Linked DNA regions of Sagittula sp. P11. The protein of the gene in region 1 binds, or shares a complex with, the protein of each later gene. Links are inferred from orthologs where the notes say so. Each region holds a gene or a part of one and is shown on either strand. Other genes may lie near its edges.

What was found.
Region 2: the proteins of CDO87_RS04620 (region 1) and xseA are in contact, whole or in part, in a cryo-EM structure (PDB 8TXR), measured with the Escherichia coli proteins. The link is inferred for Sagittula sp. P11 from one-to-one orthologs.

The regions. Positions count from the first base shown.
Region 1 is NZ_CP021913.1:936,629-948,749, reverse strand. Bases 3,794-6,724 are described here. They hold CDO87_RS04620 (exodeoxyribonuclease VII small subunit), read left to right. Parts: upstream 3,794-5,103; coding sequence 5,104-5,346; downstream 5,347-6,724. Other genes in these bases: dxs (1-deoxy-D-xylulose-5-phosphate synthase), read left to right, coding at 6,337-6,724; CDO87_RS04615 (polyprenyl synthetase family protein), read left to right, coding at 5,346-6,254; CDO87_RS04625 (histone deacetylase family protein), read left to right, coding at 4,181-5,107; CDO87_RS04630 (response regulator), read left to right, coding at 3,794-4,139. Outside these bases: CDO87_RS04650 (PAS domain-containing protein), read left to right, coding at 1-477; CDO87_RS04645 (PAS domain-containing protein), read left to right, coding at 563-1,822; CDO87_RS04640 (branched-chain amino acid aminotransferase), read right to left, coding at 1,908-2,780; CDO87_RS04635 (MarR family winged helix-turn-helix transcriptional regulator), read left to right, coding at 2,938-3,441; more of CDO87_RS04630, read left to right, coding at 3,438-3,793; more of dxs, read left to right, coding at 6,725-8,286; CDO87_RS04605 (exopolysaccharide biosynthesis protein), read right to left, coding at 8,366-8,968; CDO87_RS04600 (SDR family oxidoreductase), read right to left, coding at 8,965-9,840; 1,2-phenylacetyl-CoA epoxidase subunit PaaA, read left to right, coding at 9,950-10,933; 1,2-phenylacetyl-CoA epoxidase subunit PaaB, read left to right, coding at 11,027-11,311; 1,2-phenylacetyl-CoA epoxidase subunit PaaC, read left to right, coding at 11,311-12,057; 1,2-phenylacetyl-CoA epoxidase subunit PaaD, read left to right, coding at 12,054-12,121. UniProt on the Escherichia coli protein: Bidirectionally degrades single-stranded DNA into large acid-insoluble oligonucleotides, which are then degraded further into small acid-soluble oligonucleotides.
Region 2 is NZ_CP021913.1:3,423,519-3,434,690, forward strand. What follows is about bases 8,177-11,172. They hold xseA (exodeoxyribonuclease VII large subunit), read left to right. Parts: upstream 8,177-8,901; coding sequence 8,902-10,443; downstream 10,444-11,172. Other genes in these bases: purD (phosphoribosylamine--glycine ligase), read right to left, coding at 8,177-8,738; phaR (polyhydroxyalkanoate synthesis repressor PhaR), read left to right, coding at 10,580-11,125. Outside these bases: CDO87_RS16700 (NADPH:quinone oxidoreductase family protein), read right to left, coding at 1-774; CDO87_RS16705 (helix-turn-helix domain-containing protein), read left to right, coding at 1,057-1,428; hisN (histidinol-phosphatase), read left to right, coding at 1,502-2,284; CDO87_RS16715 (8-oxoguanine deaminase), read left to right, coding at 2,297-3,637; CDO87_RS16720 (CAP domain-containing protein), read left to right, coding at 3,634-4,059; guaD (guanine deaminase), read right to left, coding at 4,066-5,352; mgtE (magnesium transporter), read left to right, coding at 5,478-6,881; CDO87_RS16735 (5-formyltetrahydrofolate cyclo-ligase), read left to right, coding at 6,878-7,432; more of purD, read right to left, coding at 7,476-8,176. UniProt on the Escherichia coli protein: Bidirectionally degrades single-stranded DNA into large acid-insoluble oligonucleotides, which are then degraded further into small acid-soluble oligonucleotides.

The DNA.
Region 1 (12,121 bases):
ATCAAGCAGTTCGCGGAAGGGCCGGACTGCACCTTTGCCCGTATCAAGTCCGCGATCCAACAGGGGCAGTTCCTAGTTTGTGCGTCCTCGATGCAGTCGTCCATGTCGGTCTATTTCGAAAAGGATCTGGCCGGGGCAAAGGACATCACGGCCCTCTCCCAGGACAAGGAAACGCTCGAGCGTGAGGCGCACCGCTTTCAGACCGAGGCGCAGGAGTCCCTGAAACTGATCGAATCCGAAGTGCGCCGCCTCAGCCGCAGCGTGCTGGACATGAAGCGCTACGTGACCGGTCTCAGCTCCACCCGGATGATGTGCAAGATCGAAAGCGCCTCGCTGGGGGATTCGGACACCGCCCTGAATGGCATCGTCGAACAGCTCGACGAACGGCAGGACGAAATCGAGCGCCGTCTCGCCAGGGTCGTTGAGCTGAACTCCAACATCCAGGGCCACAGCGCGATGCTGAGAAGCATGTCCTGAACCGCCGGGGGCAGGGCGAGCATTCATCAATTCTCAAGGGATCTGGCAGAAAGTGCGAGCCGGGTCGTTTTCAGAGGCCGGACGAATGACAGAGCATACAACGCGTTTTACCTCCGACAGCAGCTACGCAGGGTCGGAGGCACAATTCCATCTTTCGGAATTGTTCTACTCACGCACCGATCCACGCGGTGTGATCCAGGCCGGCAACACCGTGTTCCAGCGTGTGGCGGGATACGATTGGGATGATTTGGTCGGCGCGCCGCACAAGATCGTCCGCCATCCGGACATGCCCAAAGGCGTTTTCCAACTGGTCTGGGATCGCCTTGGACAGGGCAAACCCACCGGATGCTACGTCAAGAACAGGTGCAAGAACGGCCGGTTTTACTGGGTGTTCGCACTCATCGCACCGATCGAGGGGGGGTATGTCTCCACCCGGCTGAAGCCGACCTCGCCCCTGCGGGAAAAGGTGGAACTGATCTACAAGAGCCTTCTGGCCCGGGAACGCGAAGAGGGGCTGAAGCCTTCCGCCAGCGCCGATGCCATGTTGGAGGCGCTGAAAAAGGCCGGCTATTCAAGCTATGATGCTTTCCAGAGCCACGCCATGGCGGTGGAGGCGGAAACCCGCGCCCAGCATCTCGGCCGCCAACTCGACCCACTCCAGCGGCGTTTTCTGGACATGTCGCGCGCCATCACGCAGGTGCACGTCGAGACCACCGAGATGACCGAAGCGTTCAAGGCGATCCGGACCGTGCCGATGAACATGCGGATCATCGCTTCGCGTCTGGAAAGCGCGGGCGGCCCGATCAGCGCGATCTCGGTCAACTACAGCCAGATGCTCGAGGAAATGTCGACCTGGGTGGACACCTTCGTCGACGGCGATGCCTGTGTCTTCGCCCGCATCCGCGACGCAATCTTCAAGGGCCAGTTCCTGGGTTTCGCCACGCAGATCGAACGCGAAATGATCGGCATCTTCGAGGAAGAGCGCGAAAAGTTCGGCGCGATCTATCCAAGCAACGTGTCGACGGAAACGGAAGCGGCCCGTTGCGAAGAGGTGCGCAACAGTTTCCTCGAAGCCACCGCCGGATCGCTCGGAGACGTTGAAACGGAAGCAAAGCGCTTCGCCCGCAGCGTGCTGGACATGAAGCGCTACGTGACGGGGCTCAGCTCCACGCGGATGATGTGCAAGATCGAAAGCGCGGCGCTGAACAATTCCGGCACCGCCCTGTCCGGCATCGTCGAACAACTGGATGCCTGTCAGGACGAGATCGAACGCAGGCTGGCCCGTGTCGTGGAACTCAATTCCGTAATCCAGGGCAACACAGCCATGTTAAGGTCCCTGATCTGAGCCGGGGATTCTCGCGGGTCATCGAGTGACGTCGGGGCCCGGAGGAAGATGCCGTAGGGCGGAGTTGTACTCCGCCCCCGTTCAATCAGCTTCGGACCAGCTTCTCGTAGTCCGACGAGATCTCGCGCGTCATGGCACCGACCTCGAAGTTGTAATCGCCGATCTGGCCCACCGGGGTCACCTCGGCGGCGGTGCCGGTCAACCAGCACTGCTCGAAGCCTTCCATCTCTTCCGGCATGATGTGCCGTTCGTGGACCTTGATCTGCTTCTCTTCCAGCATGCCGATCACCGTCTGGCGGGTCAGGCCGTTGAGGAAGCAGTCGGGCTTCGGCGTGTGCACCTCGCCATCCTTGACGAAGAAGATGTTGGCGCCGGTCGCTTCGGCCACGTAGCCGCGGTAGTCCATGAACAGCGCGTCGGAGCACCCCTTGGCTTCGGCCGCATGCTTGGATGTGGTGCAGATCATGTAGAGGCCGGCGGCCTTGGCGTGCACCGGAATGGTCTCGGGCGAGGGGCGCTTCCACTTGGAGATGTCGAGCTTCGCGCCCTTCATCTTCGCATCGCCATAGTAGTTGCCCCAGCCCCAGGCAGCGATGGCCAGCCGCACTGGATTGCGGGCCGAGGACACACCCATGTCCGGACCGGCGCCGCGCCAGGCCACCGCGCGCACGTAGGCGTCGGTGAAACCGTTGGCCTCCAGCACCTGGGCCTTGGCGGCTTCGATCTCGTCGACGGAGAACGGGATCTCGAAGTCGAGGCAGGAGGCCGAGAAATGCAGGCGCTCCGAATGCTTGCGCGACAGGAAGATCTTGCCGCCGTAGGCGCGTTCGCCTTCGAACACGGAGGAGGCATAGTGCAGCCCGTGAGTCAGGACATGGACCTGCGCGGAGCGCCAATCCACAAGCTTGCCGTCCAGCCAGATCTTGCCGTCGCGGTCGTCATAGGCACTCTCGGCCATCGCGTCTCTCCTCTGCGTTGCGGCGCTTTTCCGATTGTTGCGCGGAATTGACTGAAGTCGGATATAAAGTTGCGCCAAACTGGCGACTCGCTACCAATTCGACCTTGGAATGTCAACAAGGCTGACTTAAAATGCCCTGCAAAACAGGAGGCATCCGATGTCAGACGGGCGGACAGCGCAGGGCGAGACGCTGCTGTATCTCACCGACGAGCAGCTGCGGCAGGGCGCGGAAGCGATGTTCTTCGCCTACCGCGGGTTCACTGCGGACCCGGACCGTATCCTGACGGGGCTGAGTTACGGGCGCGCCCATCACCGGGCGCTGCACTTCATCCACGGCGCCCCGGGCACGACGGTCAACAACCTCCTGAATATCCTCGGCGTGACCAAGCAATCCCTGAATCGCGTGCTGCGCACGCTGATCGAGGACGGCCTTGTGGAGAGCCGCGTGGGCCGCATCGACAAGCGTGAACGGCACCTTTACCTCACCGAAGAGGGCGGGCGTCTGGAACGCGAACTCTCGGACGTGCAGCGTGCGCGGATGCGGGCGGCCTTCCGCGACGCCGGGCCGGAGGCGGTCGCCGGGTTTCGCCGGGTGCTCGAAGCGATGATGGACCCGGAGATGCGGCTCCAGTATCAAAAGCTCAGGGAGGGTCGCGGATGAGTGAGAACGACGCCCATCTGCTGATCGTGGATGACGATGAGCGGATCCGGGGGCTGCTGCAGAAGTTCCTTGTGCGGAACGGGTTTCTGGTGAGTGCCGCGCGCGACGCGGCCCATGCCCGGCGGCTGTTGATGGGTCTGGATTTCGACATGATCGTGCTGGACGTGATGATGCCGGGCGAGGACGGCGTCAGCCTAACCCGCGGGATCCGCGAAACGTCGACCGTGCCGATCCTGCTGCTGACCGCCCGGTCCGAAACGGAGGATCGCATCGCCGGGCTGGAGGCCGGGGCGGACGACTACCTTGCCAAGCCGTTCGAGCCGAAGGAACTGCTGCTCCGGATCAACGCGATTCTGCGGCGCATGCCGGAGCCCGCCTCACAGGAAGCGGCGCCAAAGCTCATGACGCTGGGCGCCGTCCGCTACGACATCGAGCGTGGCGAGATGTGGCGCGGCGATGAGATGGTCCGCCTGACCGCGACCGAGGCACAGTTGATGCGGATCTTCTCGGCCAAGCCGGGCGAGGCGCTGAGCCGTTCGCGGCTGGTGGAGGAACTGGGCCGCGACAAAGGGCAGGCGCAGGAGCGCGCGGTGGACGTGCAGATCACCCGGCTGCGGCGCAAGCTGGAAAGCGATCCGAAGCAGCCGCGCTACCTGCAGACGGTGCGCGGGGCCGGATACATGCTTGCACCTGACTGACGCGCGGCTACGGTTTCCATGAAAATTCGAGGGAGGGCGTCATGACGACCGCACTGATCACCCATGCCGATTGCCTTGAGCATGTGACGCCGGACGGGCATCCGGAACGCGTCGCCCGGCTGGAGCATGTCCTGCACGCGCTGCAGACGCTCGACCTGCACCGCGTCACGGCGCGCGAGGCCACGGATGAGGAAATCCGCCTTGTGCACCCACAACGCTACATCGACCGGATCGTCGCGGCGGAGCCGGCCAAGGGTGTGACGCAGCTCGACGCGGACACATGGATGTCGCCGGGGTCGGTCCGGGCGGCGCGGCTTGCCGCCGGGGCGGGGATCCAGGCCGTCGACATGGTGATAGGGGGCGAGGTGAAGAATGCCTTCTGCGCCACCCGCCCGCCGGGCCACCATGCGGAGACGGAGACCCCGATGGGGTTCTGCCTGTTCGGCACCGCGGCGCTGGCCGCCAAGCATGCGCTGGACGTTCACGGGCTGGAGCGCGTGGCAGTTGTCGATTTCGACGTTCACCACGGCAACGGCACGCAGGACCTCTTGTGGAACGAGGCGCGCAGCCTGTTCATCACTTCCCAGCAGATGCCGCTCTGGCCCGGTACAGGGCACCCGGAGGAACGGGGCGCGCATGACAATGTCATGAACCTGCCGCTGCCGCCCGACAGCGGCGGTGCAGAGATGCGAGCCCGGTACGAGAAGGAGGCCTTTCCCCGGCTGCGCGACTTTGCGCCGGAACTGCTGATCATCTCTGCCGGCTTCGACGCGCATCAGGACGACCCGCTCGCCAACCTGAACTGGACGGTGGACGATTTCCGCTGGGTGACGCGCGCATTGTGCGACATCGCGCGGGAGACGGCCGGCGGGCGCGTGGTCTCGACTTTGGAAGGCGGGTATGATCTTGCAGGCCTGAGCGCGTCGGCAAAGGCGCATGTCGAAGTCCTGATGGAGGCGGGTGCATGAGCGAGCAACCTGTGAACGAGATGAGCTTTGAGCAGGCCATGGCCGAGCTGGAGCGTGTCGTGGGCGCGCTCGAGCGCGGCGACGTGGCGCTGGAAGACTCGATCAAGCTGTACGAGCGCGGCGCCGAGCTGCGCAAGCGCTGCGACCAGAAGCTCAAGGAAGCCGAGGAAAAGGTTGCCGCGATCACGCTGGACGGCGACGGCAATCCCGTGGGGACGAAGCCGGTCGAGGGCCTCTGATGACGGACGGCTCCGGACAGGAGCGGACGGCGGACATTGCGCCGCTCGGGTTCGAGGCGGCGCTTGCCCGTGCCGCCGAGCTGGCGAATGGCCAGATTTCCTATGCCTTGTCAGGCGTGCCGGGACCGGTGGCGGCTGCGATGCGCTATGCGGTGGAGGGCGGCAAGGCGCTGCGGGCCTTCATGGTCATCGAAGGCGCGCGGGTGTTCGGCATCGACCGGCAGCACGCGGCACCTGCGGCGGGCGCCATCGAGGCGCTGCATGCCTACAGCCTCGTGCACGACGATCTACCCTGCATGGACGATGACGACATGCGGCGCGGGAAACCCACCGTGCACCGCAAGTGGGACGAGACCACCGCCGTCCTGGCCGGGGATGCGCTGCAGGCCCTGGCCTTCCAACTGGTGACGCACACGGCGTGCCCGGCAGAACGCCGCCTGGAGCTGGTCGCCGGACTGGCGGTGGCGGCGGGCCTGCGCGGCATGGTCGGCGGACAGGCGCGCGACATCGCCGCCGAAAGCGCCGAGACGCCCCTGACGCTGGAGGAGATCACCGCCCTTCAAGCCGGCAAGACCGGTGCGCTGATCTCCTGGTCCTGCGGGGCGGGCGCGGTCATGGCGGGAGAAAGCACAGGCCCGCTGCGGCGGTATGGCAACTGCCTCGGGCTCGCATTCCAGATCTGGGACGACGTTCTGGACGTGGAAGGCGATGCCGCCACGGTCGGCAAGGCCGTGGGCAAGGACGCGGATCGCGGCAAAGCAACCTTTGTCAGCCTCCTCGGGATGGAAGGGGCGAAGGCGCGGGCTCAGGAACTCGTGCACGAAGCCTGCACATCCCTTGACGTATACGGTGACGTGGCTGACGCCTTGCGGGACGCCGCCCGCTTCGTTATCTCGCGGCGGAACTGACGCACGCCGTCCATTGGCCCGGGCCTTGACGCCCGGATGCTCTAGATGGACGTTGAGCAAAGAGAGGACCCCAGTCCGCGCCATGTCCGATACCACGTCCGATACCCGTCCGAACCGCCCCGAGACCCCCTTGCTGGATCGGGTGCACACCCCTGCCGACCTCAAGCAGTTCTCCGACGCCGAACTGAAGCGTCTGGCGCATGAACTGCGGGAAGAGACAATCTCGACCGTGTCCGAAACCGGCGGCCACCTCGGCGCCGGTCTGGGCGTGATCGAGCTGACCGTGGCGCTGCATTCGGTATTCGACGCGCCGCGCGACAAGATCATCTGGGACGTGTCGCACCAGTGTTATCCGCACAAGATCCTGACCGGGCGGCGCGACCGCATCCGGACGCTGCGGCAGAAGGACGGGCTGTCGGGGTTCACCAAGCGCTCCGAGTCGCCCTACGATCCGTTTGGCGCGGCCCATTCCTCGACCTCGATTTCCGCCGCGCTGGGGTTTGCCGTCGCGCGCGATCTCGGCGGCGCCTGTGACACCGGCCACGGCGACGCCATCGCCGTGATCGGCGACGGAGCCATGAGCGCGGGCATGGCCTTCGAGGCACTGAACAACGCCGGCCACCTGAAGAAACGCCTGATCGTCATCCTGAACGACAACGAGATGAGCATCGCGCCGCCGACCGGCGCGCTGTCCTCCTACCTGACCCGACTGTATGCTGAGGCGCCGTTCCACGATCTGAAGGCCGCCGCGAAAGGGGCCGTATCGCTCCTGCCGGAGCCGTTCCGCGAAGGGGCGAAGCGCGCCAAGGAGATGCTGAAAGGCATGGCCGTGGGCGGGACGCTGTTCGAGGAACTGGGCTTCTCCTACCTCGGGCCGATCGACGGGCATGACCTGGACCAGCTTCTGCCGGTGCTGCGCACGGTGAAGGCACGGGCGACGGGGCCGATCCTGATCCATGCGCTGACCCGCAAGGGCAAGGGCTACAGCCACGCGGAGCACGCCGCCGACAAGGGCCATGCCCGGGCGAAGTTCGACGTGGTCACGGGCGAGCAGAAGAAAGCGCCCTCCAACGCCCCGTCCTACACCAAGGTCTTTGCCGAGGCGCTGATGGAAGAGGCCGCCGACGACAGCCGTATCTGCGCGGTCACCGCGGCGATGCCGGACGGCACCGGGCTGGACCTCTTTGCAGAGCGCTACCCCTCGCGGTGCTTCGACGTGGGCATCGCGGAGCAGCACGGCGTGACGTTCAGCGCGGGGCTTGCCGCCGGGGGCATGCGGCCGTTCTGCGCCATGTATTCGACCTTCCTGCAGCGCGGGTACGACCAGGTGGTGCACGACGTGGCCATCCAGCGGCTGCCGGTGCGCTTCGCCATCGACCGGGCCGGTCTGGTGGGGGCGGACGGGGCGACGCATGCCGGGTCCTACGACGTCGCCTACCTGTCCAACCTGCCTGGCTTTGTGGTCATGGCGGCGGCCGACGAGGCCGAGCTGAAGCACATGGTGGCCACTGCCGCCGCGCATGATACGGGCCCCATCGCCTTCCGCTATCCGCGGGGCGAGGGTGAAGGCGTGGAGATGCCGGTGCGCGGCGTGCCGCTGGAGATCGGGGTGGGCCGCGTGATGCGCGAAGGCACGCGGGTCGCCATCCTGTCCTTCGGGACGCGCCTTGGCGAAAGTATCAAGGCGGCAGAGGCGCTGGAGGCGCGCGGCGTCTCGGTTACCGTGGCGGACGCGCGCTTTGCCAAGCCACTGGACCGCGACCTGGTGCTGCGGCTCGCCCGGGAGCACGAGGCGCTGATCACTGTCGAAGAAGGGGCGGTCGGCGGCTTCGGGTCGCACGTGGCGCAACTTCTGGCCGAAGAGGGTGTCTTCGACCGAGGCCTGAAGTATCGCAGCATGGTGCTGCCCGACATCTTCATCGACCAGGCCAGCCCGCGCGACATGTACGCCGTGGCAAAGCTGAACGCCGAGGACATCGAAGCGAAGGTGCTGTCTGCACTGGGGGTCGAACGTCTGGACAAGCGGGCCTGAGGGGAGGGCGGCGCACAGCCCCGCCCTACATCCCGTCGCGCCGGGTGTCAGAGCCAAGGCGCATGGCCGGGGGCGTCGCCTAGACGATCCCCGCCCAGACCGACAGCAGGATCACGTAGAGCAGGGCGGACTGGACGTAGCCCGCCAGCGTGTATGCCCCGTCGCGGACCATCAGCCCGTACATGATCATCGCCACCGCACCGGCGCTGAAGCTGGTGAAGAAGGGCAGCAGTTCGAGCGGCGGCCAGCTGAGTGCCATAACCGAGCATGTCAGGTAGGCTATGAACCGCGCCGGGCCGCTGACGAGGATGCGCAGCCGGTTGTGGCTGTGGCGGTCCATCCAGCCTGCCGGTTTGCGCAGCCAGTCGATCCCTTTCTGCAGTCGCGCGGCCGACACCGCGCGCCGGCGCAGGAAGCCCGGCAGCCACAGGTGCTTGCGCCCGAACATGGCCTGCAGCGTGATCAGCAGAACGATCAGCCCGCCGATGGTGGGCGTGCCGGGAATGCCCGAGATCGGCGAGACGAGGACGACCGCAGGCACGAGGATCACGGCCGAGAACGACCGCCCGCCGATCTTGTCCAGCACGTTCTCGACGGAGACGCGCTTCTGCCCTTCGTCGGGGCTGATCGCGTCGAGGAGGGCGTTGAGGTTTTCCGGCGCGGGACGTTCCTGGGGCGTCATTTTCCGTGGCCGCCGTGTTGCGTCTCGGCGGCAAGCACGGCGCGCAGGCCCGACTTGTAGTCGGGATAGCGCAGGGTCACGCCCAGTTCTTCCCTGATGCGGCGGTTCGAGACGCGCTTGTTGTCGGCGTAGAAGCTGCGCGCCATCGGCGACATGTCGGCCTCCTCGAAGGGCACTTCGGGCGGCGGCGGCACGTCCAGGAGTTCGGCGGCATAGGCGATGACGTCCTGCGGCGGGGCCGGGTCGTCGTCGCACACATTGTAGGCCGCACCGGGGTTGGGCCGCGCTATGGAGGCGCGCAGCACCTGCGCGATGTCTTCGCCGTGGATGCGGGAGAACACCTGGTCGTCCTTGATGATGCGGCGGGCGGTGCCGTTGCGCACCTTCTCGAAGGGACCGCGGCCTGGGCCGTAGATGCCCGCCAGACGGAAGCTGTGGACCGGCAGGCCCGGGATGGCGCGCCATGCGGCCTCGGCCTCGATCCGCGCGCGGGCGCGGCGCGACTGCCCGTTGAGCGGCGAGCTCTCGTCGACCCAGTCGCCGTCGGCATTGCCGTAGACGCCGGTGGTGGAAAGGTAGCCGACCCATTCCAGGCGATCCGCAGCCTCGGCCAGTTCGGGACCGATGAGTTGCAGCGCCGGGTCGCCGTCGGCATCCGGGGCGGCGCTCATCAGCACATGGGTGGCCTCTGCCAGGGCGCGGGAGAGGGCTACGTGCTCCCACAGGATGGCCTCTACCCCTGTCGCTCTCAGCGAATCGAGCTTGTCGGCGGAGCGGGTGGTTCCGATCACGCGCCAGCCTTCGGCAAGGAGGTCCGTTGCAAGGAAGCGGGCCGAGAAGCCGTGGCCGAGGGAAAGCAGGGTCTTTGTCATGTGGCATAGGTGGCGTCGGCAGCGGAATTTGGCAAGTATTACAAAAATCCCTTTTCTGAACCCGTTTTGTAACATATATAGGAGGCACGGGTTTTGGAGGAGGCTTGTCATGTATTCGCAGGGACTGATCGGCGCGGACGGACGCACGGCGGAAACGCCGGAGGTGCTGGAGCGTTTCCAGGCGCGCATCGACGCCGAGGAAAAGATCGAACCGAACGACCCGATGCCCGAAGGCTACCGCCGCACTCTGGTGCGCCAGATCGGCCAGCACGCGCATTCCGAGATCGTCGGCATGCTGCCCGAGGGGAACTGGATCACGCGCGCGCCGTCGCTGAAGCGCAAGGCGGCGCTGCTGGCGAAGGTGCAGGACGAGGGCGGCCACGGTCTCTACCTCTATTCCGCCGCAGAGACGCTGGGCGTCACGCGGGAGCAGATGACCGAGGAGCTGCTGTCCGGCAAGGCGAAGTATTCCTCCATCTTCAACTACCCGACGCTGACCTGGGCCGATATCGGCATCATCGGCTGGCTCGTCGACGGTGCGGCGATCATGAACCAGATCCCGCTGTGCCGCTGTTCCTACGGGCCATACGCACGGGCGATGATCCGGGTGTGCAAGGAAGAATCCTTCCACCAGCGACAGGGTTACGAGATCGTCATGACGCTGGCACGCGGCACGGCGGAGCAGAAGGCGATGGTGCAGGACGCCCTGAACCGCTGGTGGTGGCCCTCGATCATGATGTTCGGCCCGCATGACGCGGACAGCCAGCATTCCGACCAGTCGATGGCCTGGAAGATCAAGCGCTTCACCAACGACGAGCTGCGCCAGAAATTCATCGACGCCACGGTGCCGCAGGGCGAGTACCTCGGCCTGACTTTCCCGGACCCGGACCTGAAATGGAACGAGGAAAAGGGCGGCTACGATCACGGACCGATCGACTGGGACGAGTTCTGGCGCGTCGTGAAGGGGCACGGGCCGATGGCGCGCGACCGGGTCGCGGCACGCAGGCAGGCGTGGGACGACGGTGCCTGGGTACGCGAGGCGGCCCTGGCGCATGCTGAGAAGCGCCGGTCGCGGAAGATGGCGGCGGAGTAAAGGTTTCGCCCCGGCTGCGCCGGGGCGACCTGCCGGGGGGCTCAGCCCCCCGGACCCCCGAAGGTATTTTCACCAAGATGAAGGAGACGGGGCATGTCCGGAGAGACGCCGCTTTGGGAAGTGTTCATTCGTCCGAGGAACGGGCTGAGCCACAAGCACGTGGGCTCGCTGCATGCCGCCGACGAGGTGATGGCGGTGCAGGCCGCGCGTGACGTCTATACGCGGCGCGGCGAGGGCACGTCGATCTGGGTGGTGCGCTCTGCCGATATCGTGGCGAGCGATCCGGCACAGGCGGGCGAGAACTTCGAGCCCACCGCCGAGAAGGTCTATCGCCACCCGACGTTCTACGAGATCCCCGACGAAGTGGGGCACATGTGATGGCGGGGACGCAGAGCCTGTTCAACGCGGTGCTGGAACTGGCGGACGATCACCTTGTCCTGGGGCATCGGCTGTCGGAGTGGTGCGGCCATGCGCCGATGCTGGAAGAGGACCTTGCCATGCCGAACATGGCGCTGGACCTGATCGGCACGGCGCGGACGCTCTACGATCATGCGGGCAAGCTGGAAGGGCGCGGACGCGACGAGAATGCGCTGGCCTACCTGCGCGGCGAGCGGGAGTATCGCAACCTTCTGCTGTGCGAGCGTCCGAACGGCGACTTCGCACACACGATGCTGCGGCAGCTCTACTTCGCCGCCTTCATGGAGCCGTACTGGCGCGCGGCGGCGGACTCCTCCGACACGGTGATTGCCGGGGTCGCGGGCAAGGCGGTCAAGGAAATGGCCTATCACATCCGCCACGCGGGCGAATGGGTGATCCGGCTGGGCGACGGGACCGAGGAAAGCGCGCGTCGCATGGCCGATGCGGTATCGGCGCTGCACATCTACACCGGCGAGCTTTTCGAGCAGGGCGCGGCCGAATGGCAGGCAGCTTTGCCGTCCCGCGCCGCCGTGCGTCCGGCCTGGGAGGCGGTGATCGGCGAGGTGTTCTCGCAGGCGGGTCTGAGCGCGCCTGAGGTCACTTATCCGCAGACCGGCGGGCGGCGCGGCGTGCATGGCGAGGCGCTTGGGCACATGCTGGCGGAGATGCATTCCGTGCACCGGGCGCATCCCGGGGCGGTCTGGTGACGGCAGAGGCCACCGATACCCTCGCGGACCGGGCCTGGGAGGCCGCCGCGGCGGTGCCCGATCC
Region 2 (11,172 bases), 2.5 Mb from region 1 along the record:
GTAGACGCCCAGCACGGAAAGGTTCTTGACCAGCAGGTGGTTCGTCTTGACCTGCGGCACGTCGCCGGATGCGAAGCCGATCGGCAGCAGGCGCGCCTCGGGTTTGCAGGCGCGGAAGGCGGCCTCCCACTGTTCGCCGCCGACGGGATCATAGACCACATCCGCACCGCCGAGCGCCTTCACCTCGGCCCTTATGTCCTGTGTCCGCGCGTCGATCAGGTGGTCTGCACCGGCCGCCTTCGCGGCCTCCAGCTTATCGGTGCCGCGGGCACAGGCGATGACCGTCGCGCCCATCAGCTTGCCGATCTCCACCGCCGTCAGCCCGACACCCCCGGCAGCGCCCAGCACCAGAAGGGTCTCTCCCGGTTGCAGGCGGGCGCGGTGGTCGAGCGCCACGTGGCTGGTGCCATAGGCGATCTGGAAGGCTGCGGCGGTGGTGAAGTCCATTGTATCCGGCAGGCGGACGGCGCGGGTGGCATCGAAACAGGCCATCTCGGCCAGACCGCCTTGCCCGCCGAAGACCGCCACACGGTCCCCCGGAGCGAAGTTCTCGACACCCTCACCGAGCGAATCAACCACGCCGGCGACCTCCATACCGAGTACGAAAGGACAGTCCGGAGTATCCTGATAGGTACCCTTGATCATCAAAAGGTCGGCGAAATTCAGGCCGCAGGCGGCGACTCGAATCCGAATCTCTCCCGGTCCCGGGGTCGGGACCTCGATTTCTTTCAACTCCGGTGCGGACTCCGGAGAAAATTTCACGTACGCACGCATAGGTGCCTCCTATCCTTTTGCGCCGGAAGATCGACGAATTCCTCGCGCCTTGGACGCGTAATGTGCAGTCCAAATTTATTAACAGCAACAATTCCTGTTTTTTTTCAACTTTGTGTTGTTATTCGTTCGCGTTTACCATTATTAGGCGGTTGTGTGTCTTGATATGAGTGACCGTTTTGATGTAGCACATCAGGCCATACACGTGCAGGATGAGGCTGGTCGGACGGTCTGAAGATAACCGGGTCTCTCATTTGGCCAAACCTTAGAACAGGAAGACACACGATGGCGCATCCCGTTGACGTTCATGTTGGAAAACGTATTAGACATCGCCGCTGGCTGGTGGGCATGACCCAGCAGCAGCTGGCCGAAAAAGTGGGTATCAAGTTCCAGCAGATCCAGAAGTACGAAACGGGTGCGAACCGTGTCAGTGCCTCCCGCCTCTGGGACATCGCAGACGCGCTCGACGTTCCGGTGAGCTTCTTCTTCGAAGGCATCGAAAACGAGAATTCCGAAGTTGCTTCTGGCGACAACGTCCCGGCGGATATCCTTGGCGACAAGGAAGCACTCGACCTCGTGCGGTCCTACTACGCGATCCCCGAGAACCAGCGACGCCGTCTTTTCGAACTCGCCCGCGTCCTGTCCGACGTGGCTTGAGCCGCCGCGCCGCCTGCGATAGCCCCTGACAGGGCGAAGCGTACGGAGGCGACAGGTGGACATTTCAGGACGATTGGCCGAAGATTTGATCGGCACTGCGCACGCCCTTGCAGATGCAGCCGGGGCGGCGATACTCCCCTACTTCAGATCAGCCGGGCTGACCGCGGACAACAAGCTGACGGACGGGTTCGATCCCGTGACCGCCGCTGACCGCGCCGCCGAAGAAGCGATGCGCAAGGTCCTGGCAGAACGCCGGCCCGACGACGCGATCCTTGGCGAGGAATACGGCACGCAATCCGGCACCAGTGGGCTGACATGGGTGCTCGACCCGATCGACGGGACGCGCGGCTTCCTTGCCGGAACCCCGACTTGGGGCGTGCTCGTAGCGCTCTCGGACGACACTGGCCCGCGCTATGGCATCGTCGACCAGCCCTACATGGGCGAACGCTTTTCCGGCGGGCTGGGGCAGGCGGCGTGGCGTGGTCCGCGCGGGCAGGGCCCGATGGTCACACGGCGAACTTCCGGACTCGAAAACGCCCTGCTTTTCACCACCTTCCCCGAAGTCGGCCAGCCGCAGGACCGCGCCGGTTTCGAAGCCGTTGCGGCCCGCGCCAAACTGGTGCGCTATGGCATGGACTGCTACGCCTACGCATTGCTGGCGGCCGGGCAGATCGACCTCGTCATCGAGGCCGGGCTACAGGCCTACGACATCCAGGCCCCCATCGCCTTGATCGAGGCGGCGGGCGGGATCGTGACGGACTGGGCGGGCGGGCCGGTGCATTACGGCGGTCGCGCCCTGGCGGCGGCGAACCCGGAATTGCACGCGGCGGCGCTGGAGATCCTGAAAGGCTATTGAGGAGCCGCCGCGATGCCCGAGATCCTGATCCGCAATGCCCGCCACCTGCTGACCATGGACGATGCCGGAACGGAGACGACCGGCACGGACATCCGTTTGCGCGACGGGATCATCGCAGAGATCGGCACCGGCCTTGCCACAACGGGAGAGGTCATCGACGCGGCGACCTGCGTCGTGACGCCGGGCCTCGTGAACACGCATCATCACCTTTACCAGACGCTCACCCGTGCGGTACCCGGCGGACAGGATGCGCTACTCTTTGGCTGGTTGCAGACGCTCTACCCGATCTGGGCGCGTTTCGGCCCCGAGGAGATCTTTGTCTCGGCGCAGATCGGTCTGGCTGAACTGGCGCTGACCGGCTGTACGCTGACTTCCGACCACCTGTACCTCTATCCCAACGGCGCCCGGCTGGACGACACCATCGCGGCGGCGGGGGAGGTCGGGCTGCGGTTCCATCCGACCCGTGGCGCCATGAGCATCGGGGAAAGCGATGGCGGCCTGCCGCCCGACAGCCTCGTGGAACGGGAAGCGGCCATCCTCGAAGACTGCATCCGCGTGGTCGACGCCTTCCACGATCCCCGCGACGGCGCCATGGTCCGCGTCGGCATCGCACCCTGTTCGCCCTTCTCGGTCAGCCGGGACCTGATGCGCGACGCCGCGCTGCTGGCCCGCGACAAGGGCGTGATGCTGCACACGCATCTCGCCGAGAACGACGAGGACATCGCCTACAGCGAGGCGCATTTCGGTTGCCGGCCGGGCCAGTACGCCGAGGATCTCGGCTGGACCGGCGATGACGTCTGGCATGCGCATTGCGTGAAGCTCGACACGACGGAGATCGACCTCTTCGCCCGCAGCCGCACCGGGGTCGCCCATTGCCCATGTTCCAACTGCCGCCTCGGATCTGGCATCGCGCCGGTCCGCGCCATGCGCGATGCGGGCGTGAAGGTGGGCCTCGGGGTGGATGGCTCGGCCTCGAACGATGCGGGTAGCCTCGTGGCCGAGGCGCGGCAGGCCATGCTGCTGCAGCGTGTCGCCCGCGGCGCCGACGCCATGAGCGCACGCGAGGCACTGCGCATCGCGACGCGCGGCGGGGCAGAGGTGCTTGGCCGCCACGACTGCGGTCAGATCGTTGTGGGCAAACGGGCGGACATCGCGCTGTGGGACGTGTCGGGCATCGAGTCCGCAGGAAGCTGGGACCCGGCTGCGCTGTTGCTGGCGGGGCCGCCCAGGGTCAGACACCTTCTGGTTGAGGGGCGGCAGGTCGTCCGGGACGGGCAGGTGGTGACTTTCGATCTGGACGCTGCCATAAAAAGGCAGAATGCGCTTGTGCGTCGTTTGGAGAATATTCTGTGAAAATCCTTTATGGACTGTGTCTTGCGGCTATTCTTGCCGCCAATGCTGCCACTGCCCAACCCGTCCGCCAGATGCTGAACGGCCTGCGCGCCGAAGAGGGGCTGGACCAGGTCAATCCTTCGCCGCGCCTGGAAGAGGCGGCCAAGGCACATGCGCTCGACATGTCCCGCAAAGGCTTCTTTTCGCACGAGGGGTCGGATGGCAGCGACGTCATGACCCGCGTCAGGCGGCAGGGTTACGGGGCCTGCGCCGTGGCCGAGAACATCGCCAAGGGCCAGAAGACCCTGTCCGAGGTGCTGGGCGACTGGATCGCTTCTCCGCCGCATCGCGACAACATGGTGAAGCCGGAGGTCAGGGAATACGGACTGGTCCGCGCGCCCGGCGATGTCTGGGTGCTGGTGCTGGGCCGCGACGGCTGCTGAGGCGCCTCACGCTTTGGACGGTTTGCCCATCACATAGGTCTGCGCGATCGCGCGGTCGTCGCCCATCATGATCGTCGGGAAGAGCGCCTCCCAGATGGTTTCCGCCACGGCGGAGCGCTGCGCGATGGCCGGGGTGGAGGCGAGGTCAAGGACGATGAAATCCGCCTCCGCGCCCGGTTCCAGCCGTCCGATCCTGTCCTGCCGCAGGGCGCGGGCAGAGCCTTCGGTCGCAAGCCAAAGCAGCTCTGCCGGGTGCAGGGCCCGGCCACGCAGCTGCGCGATCTCGTAGGCCGCCGCCATGGTTCGCAGCATCGAGAAGGAGGACCCGCCGCCCGTGTCGGTGGCCAGCCCGATCCGGTGCCCCTCTGCCATCAGCCCGTCCATGTCGAACAGACCGGAGCCGATGAACGTGTTGGACGTCGGGCAATGCACTAAAGCCGCTCCGACCTCACGCAACCGGTCGCGTTCGCGCGGCTCAAGGTGGATCGCGTGTCCATAGAGACCATTGGCCCCGAGCAACCCGTGCGCTTCGTAGGTGTCGAGGTAATCCCGCGCCTCCGGGAAAAGCCTTTTGACCCACGTGATTTCTTCGGTCTGCTCGGACAGGTGGGTTTGCATAAGGCAGTCGGGATGTTCGGCCCAAAGTGCGCCAAGGGCCGAGAGCTGTTCGGGCGTCGACGTGGGTGAGAAGCGGGGCGTGATGACATAGGACGCCCGCCCGCGCCCGTGCCAGCGGCTCAGCAGCGCCTTGCTGTCGTCGTAGGCGCTTTGCGCGGTGTCCCGCAGCGTGTCCGGCGCGTTGCGGTCCATGCAGGTCTTGCCAGCGAACACCCGCATGCCGCGCGCCTCCGCCGCTTCGAAGATCGCATCGACGGAGGCCGGGTGGATCGTGCAATAGGTGCAGACCGTGGTCGTGCCATGCGCGAGCAGCAGGTCGAGGTATCGCCCCGCGATCTCCTGCGCGTAGGAGGGATCCTTGAACCGGCTTTCTTCGGGGAAGGTGTAGGTGTTCAGCCAGTCGATCAGCCGCTTGCCCCAGCTCGCGATCATTGCGGTTTGCGGGTAATGCGCATGGGCGTCGACGAAGCCGGGAAGGATCAGCCCGCTGCCATGGTCGTGGACCTTCGCGTCACGGTGCTGTTTTCTGAGCGCGTCCGCCCCGCCAACCTCCGCAATCGTGCCGTCAACGACCAGAATCGCGCCCGAAGTGACGTGTTCGGCCGCTTCGATCCCCTCCTGGAAGGGGTCCGCGCTGAAACGGATCAATTGCCCGAGATGCAGCTCTGATGTCATCGCGATCTCCTTCCCGCGCAGTCCGCGCAAACCCTATGGGGCCGCTGCGAAAAGGACAATCTGCCCTGTTGCTTTCCGGGCGCTTGACCTAGTCTCCGTGACAAGAAACGCGGAAGGGCAGGCACATGGCGCAGGAAAGCGAGGCAGTGGCCGACGAGGACGCGCGGGAAGAGGCGCGCGACGAGGGATACGACCTCGACCGCAAGGCCGTCGCGCGGATTCTGTACGCCGTAGACACCGACGACCGGGAGCAGCTTGTCGAGCTCATGGAGCCGCTGCACCCGGCCGACATCGCCGACCTTCTGGAACAGGTGAACGCCTACGACCGGATGCGGCTGATCCGGCTTTACGGGCACGAGATGGACGGCGACATCCTCTCGGAACTCGACGAGGCGCTGCGCGAGGAAGTCATCGGCATCCTCACGCCGCAGGTGCTGGCCGAGGCGGTCCGCGAGCTCGATTCCGACGACGTGGTCGATCTAATCGAGGACCTCGACACGCCGCAGCAGACAGCGATCCTGGACGTCCTTCCGGAAAGCGAACGGGCCGCGGTCGAGCAGTCGCTGGCCTACCCGGAGTTCTCCGCCGGCCGTCTCATGCAGCGCGAGGTCGTCATGGCCCCGGAGCATTGGAGCGTCGGCGAGGCCATCGATTTCCTGCGTTCGTCCAAGAGCCTGCCAGAGCAGTTCTACCATATCGTGCTGGTCGATCCGCGCCTTCGGCCTGTCGGCAACGTTACCCTCGGGCGGCTCATGTCTTCCAAGCGCGACGTGACCCTGAAGTCGATCCAGGAGGAGTCGTTCCACACCATCCCGGTGATGCAGTACGAGGGCGAGGTCGCCTATGCCTTCAACCAGTACCACCTGATCTCGGCCCCGGTCGTGGATGAGAACGACCGCCTCGTCGGACAGATCACCATCGACGACGCCATGGCGGTGCTGGACGAGGAGAACGAGGAAGACATCCTGCGGCTGGCCGGTGTGGACGGAGAAAGCCGCCTGTCGGACAAGGTGGTCGATACGGTCAAGCGCCGCATTCCCTGGCTGGCGGTCAATCTCGTGACGGCGGTTCTGGCCAGCCTCGTCATCGCGCAGTTCGAAGCGGCCATCGCCGAGATCGTCGCGCTGGCGGTCCTGATGCCCATTGTCGCCTCCATGGGGGGGAACGCCGGGACGCAGTCGCTGACCGTTGCGGTGCGTGCGCTGGCGACCAAGGACCTCACCGGCTCCAACCTGTGGCGGGTGATCCGCCGTGAAGGCGTGGTCGGCCTGATCAACGGCGTGGCCTTCGCGGTCATCATGGGGATCGTCGGCATCATCTGGTTCGGCTCGCCTGCCCTGGGCGGCGTGATTGCATCGGCGATGGTCATCAACCTCGTGATTGCAGGCCTTGCGGGGATCATTATCCCGGTGGTGCTTGAAAAGGTGGGCGTTGATCCCGCGCTCGCCTCCGGTGCCTTTGTAACCACCGTCACGGATGTGGTCGGCTTTTTCGCCTTTCTGGGCCTTGCCGTTGTGGTGTTGCTGTGACGCTGGAAGAGCGCAAGGCGGCCGCCCGCAAGGCGGCCTTTGCTGCACGAAAAGCGGCGTTCGACGCACGGTTTCCGGGCCAGGCGGGACGTCTGAGCGAGATATTGGCGGGGCATCGCGGGGTGCCTTTGTCGGGCTACATGGCCATCCGAACGGAGATCGACCCGCTCGCCGCCATGGCCGAGGCCTCGGCCTACGGCCCCGTTGGCGTGCCCGTGATCGACGGACCGGGGCTGCCGCTCAGCTTTTCCGTCTGGGAGCCGGACTGCGAGATGACGCACGGGCCCTTCGGCGCGCGCATCCCGGCGGCGGGCGTGGCGATGGAGCCGGAGATCCTGATCGTCCCGCTGGTTGCCTTCAGTCGCAGTGGCGGGCGTTTGGGATATGGCGGCGGCTTCTACGACCGCACCCTGGAGCGGCTCCGGGCGAAACGCCCGACCCTTGCCATCGGCTTCGCGTTTGCCGGTCAGGAGATGGATGACCTGCCGCTGGAGGACACGGACCAGCCGCTTGACCTGATCGTGACCGAGCGGGAGATCATCGAGCCCTGAAGCCGGTCCCTTTCCGTCAGGACCGGCCCGGACAGTGCAGGTTTCAGAGCGCCCGCCAGCCGATGTCGCGGCGGCAGAACCCTTCCGGCCAGTCGACCGCATCGACCATCGCGTAGGCCCGGTCGCGGGCCTCCTGCAGCGTGGCGCCGCGTGCCGTGGCGTTCAGGACGCGCCCGCCGGTGGCCGTTACCGCGCCGTCGGCCTCGGTCGTGCCGGCATGGAACATGACGTTGAAGCTGTCCTCGGGCAGGGCGTCCAACCCGCGGATCACGGTGCCCTTCTTGTAGCTGCCGGGGTAGCCGTCGGCCGCCATGACGACGGTCAAGGCGTGGTCGTCGGCCCAGTTGACCTGTGCATCGGCAAGCCGCCCATCGGCGCAGGCGTGGATCAGGTCCAGTGCCTGAGCGCCCAGCCGCAGCATCAGGACCTGGCATTCCGGATCGCCGAACCGCACGTTGTACTCCACCAGCCGCGGCTGACCGTCTTCGATCATCAGGCCAACGTACAGGACGCCCTGGTAGGGCGTGCCGCGCCGGACCATCTCGGCCATGCAGGGGCGCACGATCTCGTCCAGCGCCTTGGCGGTCACGGCACCGTCCATGATCGGTGCGGGAGAGTAGGCACCCATGCCGCCGGTGTTCGGGCCGGTGTCGCCTTCGCCCACGCGTTTGTGGTCTTGCGCCGTTCCGACCGGCAGGCAGGTTTCGCCGTCGACAAGGACAAAGAAGGACGCCTCTTCGCCGGTCATGAATTCCTCGATCACCACCTCGGCGCCCGCGCCGCCGAAGGCACCGCCGAACATCTCGTCGACAGCCGCGCAGGCCTCGTCGAGGGTTTCGGCGATGATGACGCCCTTGCCCGCGGCCAGACCGTCCGCCTTGACCACGACAGGGGCGGTTCCTGCACGAATATGGGCCTTTGCTGCATCGGCGTGGGTGAAATGGCCGTAGGCCGCGGTGGGCGCGCCGCAGGCGTCGCAGATTTCCTTGGTGAAGCTTTTGGAGGCTTCGAGCCGTGCCGCCGCTGCCGAGGGGCCGAAAACTGACAGGCCGGCCTCCCGCAGCCGGTCGGCGACGCCCGCCGCCAGGGGGGCCTCCGGTCCGACGATCACCAGGTCGATGGCGTTGTCGGAGGCGAATTCCGCGACCACGCCGCCGTCCTCAATGTCGATCCGTGCGCATTCCGCGATCTGCGCGATGCCCGCATTGCCCGGCGCGACGATCAGCTTGTCGCATTTCGGGTTCTGGAGCGCGGCCCATGCCAGGGCGTGTTCGCGTCCGCCGCTGCCGAGGATGAGGATGTTCATGTGCGTGCTCCTGTGTTGCAGTCGGGGCGGATGGCCGGGGCGGGACCGGGGGCCAGCCCCCGGACCCCCGAGGTATTTGTCACCAAGATGAAGGACGGGGGCGCTTTTGATCGGTTTACGGGTGCTTTAAGGTTCGCGGGAAGTGAGGGCAAGAGAGCGTGGCATGGACCTGATCGACGACGGCACGAATGGCAACACGCCGGAATTCTCGGTCTCCGAGCTTTCGGGCGCGGTGAAGCGCGTGATCGAGGGGGAGTTCGGTTTCGTCCGGGTGCGGGGCGAGGTGGGGCGCGTGTCGCGACCGCGCTCCGGGCACGTGTACCTGGACCTGAAGGACGACCGGTCGGTGATCTCCGGGGTGATGTGGAAGGGCGTGGCGTCGCGTCTGCAGACCCAGCCGGAGGAAGGGATGGAGGTGGTGGCCACCGGACGGCTGACCACCTTCCCGGGGCAGTCCAAGTACCAGATCGTGCTGGAGGATATCCGTCCGGCGGGCGCGGGCGCGCTGATGGCGATGCTGGAAAAGCGCAAGGCGGCGCTGGCGGCGGAAGGCCTTTTCGATGCCGGGCGCAAGAAACCCTTGCCTTACCTGCCGGAGATCATCGGTGTCGTGACCTCGCCTTCGGGCGCGGTCATCCGGGATATCCTGCATCGGCTGCGCGATCGTTTCCCGCGCAAGGTTCTGATCTGGCCGGTGGCGGTGCAGGGCGCGGCCTGCGCGCCGGAGGTGGCCCGGGCCATCGAGGGGTTCAACCGCTTCCAGCGCGGCGGTGCCTTGCCGCGACCGGACCTGCTGATCGTGGCAAGGGGGGGCGGCTCCGTCGAGGACCTCTGGGGGTTCAACGAGGAGGTCGTGGCGCGGGCGGCGGCGGCTTCCGACATCCCTCTGATATCCGCGGTGGGGCACGAGACCGACACCACACTGATCGACTTCGTGTCCGACCGCCGGGCGCCGACGCCCACTGCCGCCGCCGAACTGGCGGTGCCGGTGCGTATGGAACTTGCTGCACAGACCCGGGACTTCGGTGCACGAATGACCCGCGCCATGGGCCTCAGGATCGAGCATCGCGGGCAGCGGCTGCGCGATCTGGCGCGTGCGCTTCCCCGCCCGGAGGAACTGGTCGAAGGGCCGCGGCAGCGGCTGGATGTCATGGGCGACCGGCTGCCCGCGGCACTGACCCGCGCGGTGGACCGGCAGCGCCTGCGGCTGACCGAAACCGTGGGGTCCCTGCGCCCTGCAATCCTGCGGCGCGCGGTGTCGGTGGAGCGTGGGCGGCTGGATGAGCGCGCGGCCCGCCTTGGCCCGGCGCTGGAACGGGCCATCAAGGTGCGGCGGGACACGCTGGACGCGCGGGCCGCGCGGTTGACGCCGCGTGCCATCCTGCGCGAGATCGGCACCGGGCGCGAGCGGCTGGACCGGTTGTCCCAACGGATGGATGCCGCGCAGGAGGCCCGCCTTCAGGATACCCGTCAGCGGCTGGAGGCCTTGGCCCGCCTGGCCGAGACGCTCTCGTATCGCGCCACGCTCGACCGCGGCTATGCCGTCGTCTGGTCCGAGAGCGGGGTTGTCACCAGCCGGGCCGCTGCGGAGGAGGCCTCCGGGCTGGAGGTGGAATTCGCCGACGGGAGGCTGAAGCTGGGCGGCGGCGCGCCCCAACGCCGCAAGGCAAAACAGGAGCCGCCCGAGCAGGGCAGCCTGTTCTGACGGGCGCGCCTGCCGTAACCCCCTGCCACGTCACGCTTTCAGCGCATGGAAGCCCTGCTCACAGAAGGGTTTCCTTTTCTTCTGCGCTCGCATAGGCTTTGCTGCATCGCTGCATTTTCCGGAGGAGGGGGAACCCGTGGCCGAGACCGAAAAACCGCTTTTGATCAAGCGTTACGCCAGCCGGCGGCTGTACAACACCGAGACCTCCGACTACGTGACGCTGGAGGATATCGCGGGCTTCATTCGCGATGGCCGGGACGTGCAGATCGTCGACCTGAAGTCCGGAGATGACCTGACGCGGCAGTACCTTCTGCAGATCGTGGCGGAGCATGAAAGCAAGGGCGAGTCCGTCCTGCCGATCAACGTGCTGACCGACCTTGTCCGCAGCTACACGACGCAGGCCACCAGCACGGTGCCGCAGTTCTTGGCCCAGACCTTCGAGATGTTCCGCGACAGCCAGTCGAAGTGGGTCGAGAACATGGGCAACATGAACCCGTCCATGGCCAAGAGCCTCGAGGCGATGCAGGCGCAGCAGGAGGCGTTCCTGAAGGCGATGACCGGCGGGGTTGCGGGCTCGACCGGGCCGACGATGGAGACACCGGCCAAGGGCGGGGACGACCTCGACGATATAAAGAAACAACTGGCCGAGCTTCAGAACAAGTTGTCGAAGCTCGACAAGTAAGCCCGTCGTTCATCGAAGGCGCGCCACCCGGGCCTGCCGGTGCGCGC